DNA from 2 places in the Microbacterium sp. CFBP 13617 genome. Region 1 is predicted to be linked to the other one. Evidence: predicted binding sites of a transcription regulator. Region 1 holds the regulator's gene; the other holds the start of a gene.
The links. The regulator HrcA, encoded in region 1, represses chaperone genes, less so after heat shock. The targets are predictions, from matches to a motif close to TTNGCACTCGNNNNNNNCGAGTGCNAA.
Positions count from the first base shown of each region.

Region 1 (3,406 bases):
GCGCGTGTCGATCGGCATGCAGTCGGCCCGCCCGCACGTGCTCGCCGCCCTCGACCGCACCCACGACCCCGCGAACGTCGCGACCGCCGTCGCCGCGGCCCGCCGCGCCGGGCTCGACGTGTCGCTCGACCTCATCTACGGCGCACCGGGGGAGTCGCTCGACGACTGGCGGTCGTCTCTCGAGACCGCCGTCTCCCTCGCTCCCGATCACATCTCGGCCTACGCGCTCATCGTCGAAGACGGCACGAAGCTCGCCCGCCAGATCCGCTCGGGCGCGGTCGCGGAGCCCTCCGACGACCTGCAGGCCGACATGTACGAACTGGCCGACGAGCTGCTCGCCGATGCCGGGTACGACTGGTACGAGGTGTCGAACTGGTCGCGCGGCGTCGCCCACCGTTCGCGGCACAACCTCGCCTATTGGCGCGGCACGGACTGGTGGGGGTTCGGACCGGGCGCCCACAGCCACGTCGCGGGGCTGCGCTGGTGGAACGTCAAACACCCGGCCGCCTATGCCCAGCGCCTCGCGGCGAACGAGTCACCGGCCGCCGCGCGCGAGCGCCCCGACGAGACGGCCCGACGACTCGAGTCGGTGCTGCTGCGCAGCCGCATTCGCGAGGGTCTCGCCGTCGGCGAGCTGCACGGCGAGGGCCGCAAGGCCGTGGCGTCGCTCATCGCCGACGGGCTCATCGAGGGGGCGGATGCCATCCGGGGCCGCATCGTGCTGACCCGCCGCGGACGCCTGCTGGCGGATGCCGTGGTGCGAGCCCTCACGGTCTGATCCGCGCCGTCGCATCCCGCGGCGGGACCGCACGCAGGCGCGGAGGATCCGGCATCCGCGAGCCCCCGACGGGGCAGGTCGTCGATCGGCGTAGAATTGGCACTCAGTCAAGTCGAGTGCCAGACGGGGAGGAGCAGCGCATGGTGTCGGAACGCGGCCTCCAAGTGCTCCGCGCGATCGTGCAGGATTACGTCGACACGCGTGAACCCGTCGGCAGCAAAGCGATCGTCGACCGGCACGCGTTCGGTGTGTCGGCGGCGACCATCCGCAACGACATGGCGCTGCTCGAAGACGAAGACCTCATCGTCGCACCCCACACCTCGTCGGGCCGCGTGCCCACCGACAAGGGCTACCGCGTGTTCGTCGATCACCTCGCCGAACTGCGCCCGCTCTCGGGAGCGCAGCGCAGCGCGATCACCTCGTTCCTCGACGAGGCGGGCGATCTCGACGACCTGCTCGCCCGCACGGTGCGTGCCCTGACGCAGCTGACCGGCCAGGTCGCGATCGTGCAGTACCCGTCGTTCGCGCGCGCCAACCTCTCGCACGTGGAGCTCGTGGCTCTCGGCGGTCCCCGCGTGCTCGTCATCCTCGTCACCGACACCGGCCGCGTCTCGCAGCGGATCGCGCTCGTCCCGGCCGAGCCGGCCGAGGCCGACATCGTGCAGCTGCGCGCGCGTGTGGGCGCGGTGCTGGTCGGGCGCTCCGTCGCCGACTGCGCGCAGCAGGTCGCCGCGGTCGTCGCCGACGGCCCCCGCCCCGGCATCGCCCTCGACGCCGTCGCCGACGCCGTGTTCCGCGTCGTCGGCGAGGAGCTCGAGGAGTTCCGTCAGGATCGCCTCGTCATGGCTGGGGCGGCGACCCTCGCCAAGCGCGAGTCCGACTTCCGCGGCAGCATCTACCCGCTCCTCGAAGCCATCGAGGAGCAGGTGACCCTGCTGCGGCTCATGACCGAGATGGTCGCCGACGAGAAGGGCTTGTCGGCCAGCATCGGCCGCGAGAACGAACCCTTCGGACTCATCGAGGCCTCGGTGCTCGCCAGCCGGTACGACGGCTCGACGGGCGGTGCCCGCGTGGGCCTGCTCGGCCCCACCCGCATGGACTACTCCTCCAACCTCGCGGCGGTTCGCGCCGTCGCGCACTATCTGACCCGGATGCTCGAAGACGACGACAGCGCGCGCTGACGAGCACCCCACCGAGAACGACCCCGCACCCGCGGACAGGAAGGCGATTGTGGCTGACCACTACGAGGTCCTCGGCGTCGAACGAGACGCCAGCGCCGACGAGATCAAGAAGGCGTACCGCCGTCTCGCTCGTCAGTTGCACCCCGACGTGAACCCCGGTGACGACGCGTCCGAACGCTTCAAGCTGGTCACGCACGCGTACGACGTGCTCAGCGACCCCGAGCAGCGTCGCCGCTACGACATGGGCGGCGACCAGAACCCCTTCGGCGGGGGCGGGGGAGCGGCCGGCTTCGGCGGCTTCAGCGACATCTTCGAGACGTTCTTCGGCGGGGCCCAGGGCGGCGGAGGCGGGCGTGGACCGCGTCCGCGTTCGCGTCGCGAGCGCGGGCAGGACGCCCTCGTGCGCGTCACGCTCGATCTCGGCGACGTCGTCTTCGGCACGCACCGCGACCTCGACGTCGACACCGCCGTCCTGTGCGAGACCTGCCAGGGAGCCTGCACGCAGCCCGGCACGAGCGAAGTCACCTGCGACATCTGCCACGGCTCCGGTCACGTGCAGCGCACGGTGCGCAGCCTTCTCGGCAACGTCGTCACCAGCCAGCCCTGCAACGTGTGCCACGGACACGGCACGACCATCCCCTACCCCTGCGGCACCTGCCAGGGACAGGGACGCGTACGCGCCCGCCGCACCGTGTCGGTCGACATCCCCGCCGGCGTCGAGTCGGGCCTGCGCCTGCAGCTTCCCGGTTCGGGTGAGGTCGGCCCCGCCGGCGGCCCCAACGGCGACCTGTACCTCGAGATCACCGTCGACGCGCACGAGGCTTTCAGCCGCGAGGGCGACGACCTGCTCGCCACCCTCGAGGTGTCGATGCCGGATGCCATCCTCGGCACCACCACGACGATCGACGCCCTCGATGGTGCCGTCGAGCTCGAGGTGCGCCCGGGCGTGCAGTCGGGCGACGTGCTCACCATCAAGGGCCGCGGCATCACGCCGCTGCGCGGAAGCCAGCGCGGGGACCTGAAGGTCGGCGTGCACGTCGTGACGCCCACGCGCCTCGACCACAAGGAACGCGCCCTCATCGAGGAGTTCGCCAAGCGCACGAAGGCCCCCCAGCCGCGCCTGGCCGAGCACCAGCAGGGCATGTTCTCGAAGTTCCGCGACCGCTTCCGGCACTGACCGTGGCGCTGCACTTCGTCACCGACGAGGCGGCATCCGCTCAGCCGGGGGACACCGTCACGCTCACCGGAGCAGAGGCGCACCACGCCGCAGCGGTCCGCCGGGTGCGGGTCGACGAGGCGGTCACCCTCGGCGACGGTCATGGGGCGTGGCTGTCGGGCCTCGTCACGGCCGCCACGCCGAAGCAGGTCGACGTGCGGGTGACGGGCCGCGAGGAGCATCCGGCCCCGTCGCCGCGCTTCGTGCTCGTGCAGGCGCTCGCCAAGGGCG
Region 1 covers NZ_JACYNW010000002.1:390,984-394,389, reverse strand. Annotated here, with positions in the region: gene hemW (radical SAM family heme chaperone HemW) at 1-778, shown strand, start outside; gene hrcA (heat-inducible transcriptional repressor HrcA) at 919-1,959, shown strand; gene dnaJ (molecular chaperone DnaJ) at 2,009-3,136, shown strand; gene IFU40_RS06490 (16S rRNA (uracil(1498)-N(3))-methyltransferase) at 3,139-3,406, shown strand, end outside.

Region 2 (3,406 bases), on a different contig from region 1:
GAGGCCCCCGGGCCGGGCTCCGGACGCGTCGCATGAGCGAGGCGGCTCCGCCGACGCGGCGCGCGCGCAAGGTCGCCGAGAGCGTCGAGCCCGCCGACGACCTGCGCGCCGCCATCACCCAGGCGGCGGCGTCCGCTCGGCGCGACGACGAGGGCGACCCCGAGCGCCTCCCCACGGCGCAGCTCGAGATGGCCGCCTTCGGCGATCACGTCATCCCCTACGTCCCGCCGGCGCCGCCCACCCCGCGGTCCCTGGCGCCGTGGTCCCTCGGCGTCTCGATCCTCGCCCTCGGGGCGGCCCTGTTCACCGGCTGGCTCCTCCCGCTCGGAGCGCTCGCGGCGATCATCGCCATCGTGTCGCTGCGCCGCGAGCACGACAGCCGTCGCGTCGCGGTGTGGGCCCTCGCGCTGGCGCTGACGTCGGTGGCGTTCAGCGCCGGGTGGTTGATCTGGGGGTTCTCGCAGCTCGCTGTCGTGTGACGACCGGGCTCACACCCGATCGGCCAGCAGCGCGAGCCGCTTCGAGCCGATGCGGGTGAGCAGCAGGGTCGCCGACGCGTCGCCGCGCAGCGACAGCTTCTTGCGCAGCACGGCGGGGTCGACGTCGACGCCGCGCTTCTTGATCTCCAGGGTGCCGATGCCGCGCGCACGCAGGGCCTGGGCGAGCTTCTTCGGGTCGGCCGGGAGCTCTTCCCGCACGCGGAACGACGATACGAACGGACTCGTGAGCGCGGCGTCCGACGTGAGGTAGGCGATGCCGGGCGCGAGCATGCCCGCCTGCAGCGCGCGCGCGACCTCGCCGATCAGCCGGGCGCGGATGATCGCCCCGTCGGGTTCGTGCACGAAGGCGCCCAGCTCGCGCTGCTCGACGTCGGGGGAGTCGGCGGGGGCGGTGAGCTCCCAGGCGTCGGTGCCGCGCACGACGAGGGCCGCCCGGCGCACGTTCTCGCGGGCCAGCACTCCCGACCACAGCACCAGTTCGATGGTCGACCCGTCGGCGCTGATCCACTGCGCTTCGACGTCGTCGGGAATCCGCTCGCGATCGAAACCCGGGCCGAGCTTCACACCCCCGGGCGTGCTCTCGAGCAGAGCGAAGACCCACTCGAGCGAGGGCGACCATTCGTTCGACGACACCTGCCGCGTCTCGGAGTGCCCGGCCGTGCGGCGTGCCGGGTCGAGCCAGACGGCATCCGTCTGATCGAGGTCGGTGTCTTCGGCGCGGCCGTGCGCGACGGTCACGGTCTCGCCGAAGGGGGCGAGGTTGTACGCGGCGATCGCGGCCGTCACCTCGTCGGCGTCGACGGCGTGCACCCGGATGCCGAGCCCCGCCAGTCCGAGGGCGTCGCCGCCGATGCCGCAGCCGAGGTCGGCGACGCGGTCGAGACCGGCCGCGCGGAAGCGTCCGGCGTGGCGGGCGGCGATCGACAGGCGCGTCGCCTGCTCGAGGCCGGCGCGGGTGAAAAGCATGCGCTCGGCGAACGGGCCGAACTTGGCCGCTCCGCGCACCCGCAGACGTGCCTGACCGACGACGGCCGACACGAGATCGGGGGAGTGCCCGGCCGCGCGGAGTCGAGAGACGGCTCGGGCCGCGTCGTCGGTGGACTCGATGCCGCCCACCTCGTCGAGCAGGCGGAGGCCGTCGGGCGTCAGCAGGGCGGTGAGCTCGCGGGTATCCACCGATTCAGCCTAAGCGGGCGATTGTGTTGGCACTCGCGTTGCGTGAGTGCCAGTGCTTCCCTAGACTCGAATTAGCACTCTCCCCGTGTGAGTGCTGACAAGTCTTCTGTAACGAGAAAGAGGTAGACCGTGTCGGTTTCCATCAAGCCGCTCGAGGACCGCATCGTCATCAAGCAGGTCGAGGCTGAGCAGACCACCGCGAGTGGTCTCGTCATCCCTGACACCGCCAAAGAGAAGCCGCAGGAGGGCGAGGTCGTCGCCGTCGGACCCGGCCGTATCGACGACAACGGCAACCGCGTCCCCCTCGACGTCGCCGTCGGCGACCGCGTGCTCTACAGCAAGTACGGCGGCACCGAGGTCAAGTTCGGCGCCGACGAGTACCTGGTGCTCTCGGCTCGCGACGTGCTGGCGGTCGTCGTCCGCTGATCGCGCAGTCCTGCACGAAGGCCCCGCATGCTCCGGCATGCGGGGCCTTCGTCGTTCCGTCAGCCCCGCGTCGCGAGGTGGCAGGAAAGCGGTGGGGAACGGCGGCTCGCGGCGTCGGCCCGCGCGTAGGCTGAATCGGTGACCCCCGCCGCCCCTCCTGTCTCCGGCGGCAGTACCCGCGGCGCCCTCTACGCCCTCGGTGCCTACCTGTTGTGGGGCGTCCTGCCGCTCTACTTCCTGCAGCTCAAGCCCACCGGCCCGTTCGAGGTCGTGGCGTGGCGGATCCTTCTCGCCTTCGTCTTCTGCCTGGTGCTGCTCACCGTGCTGCGCGCCTGGCGCCCGTTCCTGGCGATCGTGCGGCAACCGCGGCTCATGGCGCTCACCGCGGTGGCCGGCGTGCTCATCTACGTCAACTGGCAGACGTACCTCTACGGTGCCCTCACGAACCACGTCATCGAGACGAGCCTCGGCTACTTCATCAACCCGATCGTGACGGTGTTGCTGGGGGTGCTGGTGCTGCGCGAGCGACTGCGGGTGCTGCCGTGGATCGCGATCGGCATCGCCGTCGCCGCGGTCGTCGTCATCGTGGTGGGCTACGGCACCTTCCCGTGGATCGCGCTGACGCTGGCCTTCTCGTTCGGCTTCTACGGTCTGGTCAAGAAGCAGATCGGGCCCTCGGTCGATGCGGTGAGCGGCCTGACGCTGGAGTCGATGTGGCTGCTGCCCGTCGCCGGTGTGCAGCTGGCCGTCGTCGCGGCGTTCGGCGGTCTCACCCTCGGCACGGCGGGCACGCTGCACACGGTGCTGCTGTTGGCTGCGGGGGCGGTCACGGCCGTGCCGCTGCTGCTGTTCGCCTCGGGCGCCCGTCGCGTGCCCCTCACGGTCATCGGGTTGCTGCAGTTCGTGGCGCCGATCATCCAATTCGCGATCGGGGTGTGGGTGCTCGGCGAGGCCATGACCCTCGAGCGGTGGATCGGTTTCGCCCTGGTCTGGGTGGCGTTGATCATGCTGAGCGTCGATTCGGTCGTCGCGTCGCGCCGACACCGCCGCGTCGTCGTCGACGTGACGGAGCCCGTCTGACCGGCCAGATCATGCGTTTGTCGTCCCTGCCGACATATCTCTTAGTGCACCGCGACGACGCCGTGTGAAACCGTTATGCGGCCGTGATCGCGACGACTCACATCGTTAACGAACGGCAACACGCAGAAAACGCGCGGCGGCTTAGGTTTAGGACACCAGGCGGTCCTCGTGGGCTGCCCAACGTTCATTCACAGCAAGGAGCACTATGAGCGTCATCACACGTA
Region 2 covers NZ_JACYNW010000003.1:712,550-715,955, reverse strand. Annotated here, with positions in the region: gene tsaD (tRNA (adenosine(37)-N6)-threonylcarbamoyltransferase complex transferase subunit TsaD) at 1-36, shown strand, start outside; gene IFU40_RS11800 (hypothetical protein) at 33-479, shown strand; gene IFU40_RS11795 (THUMP-like domain-containing protein) at 489-1,676, opposite strand; gene groES (co-chaperone GroES) at 1,806-2,102, shown strand; gene rarD (EamA family transporter RarD) at 2,241-3,182, shown strand; gene IFU40_RS11780 (ABC transporter substrate-binding protein) at 3,388-3,406, shown strand, end outside.
Region 2: the regulator HrcA is predicted to act here: its motif matches at 1,703-1,729, upstream of groES (co-chaperone GroES).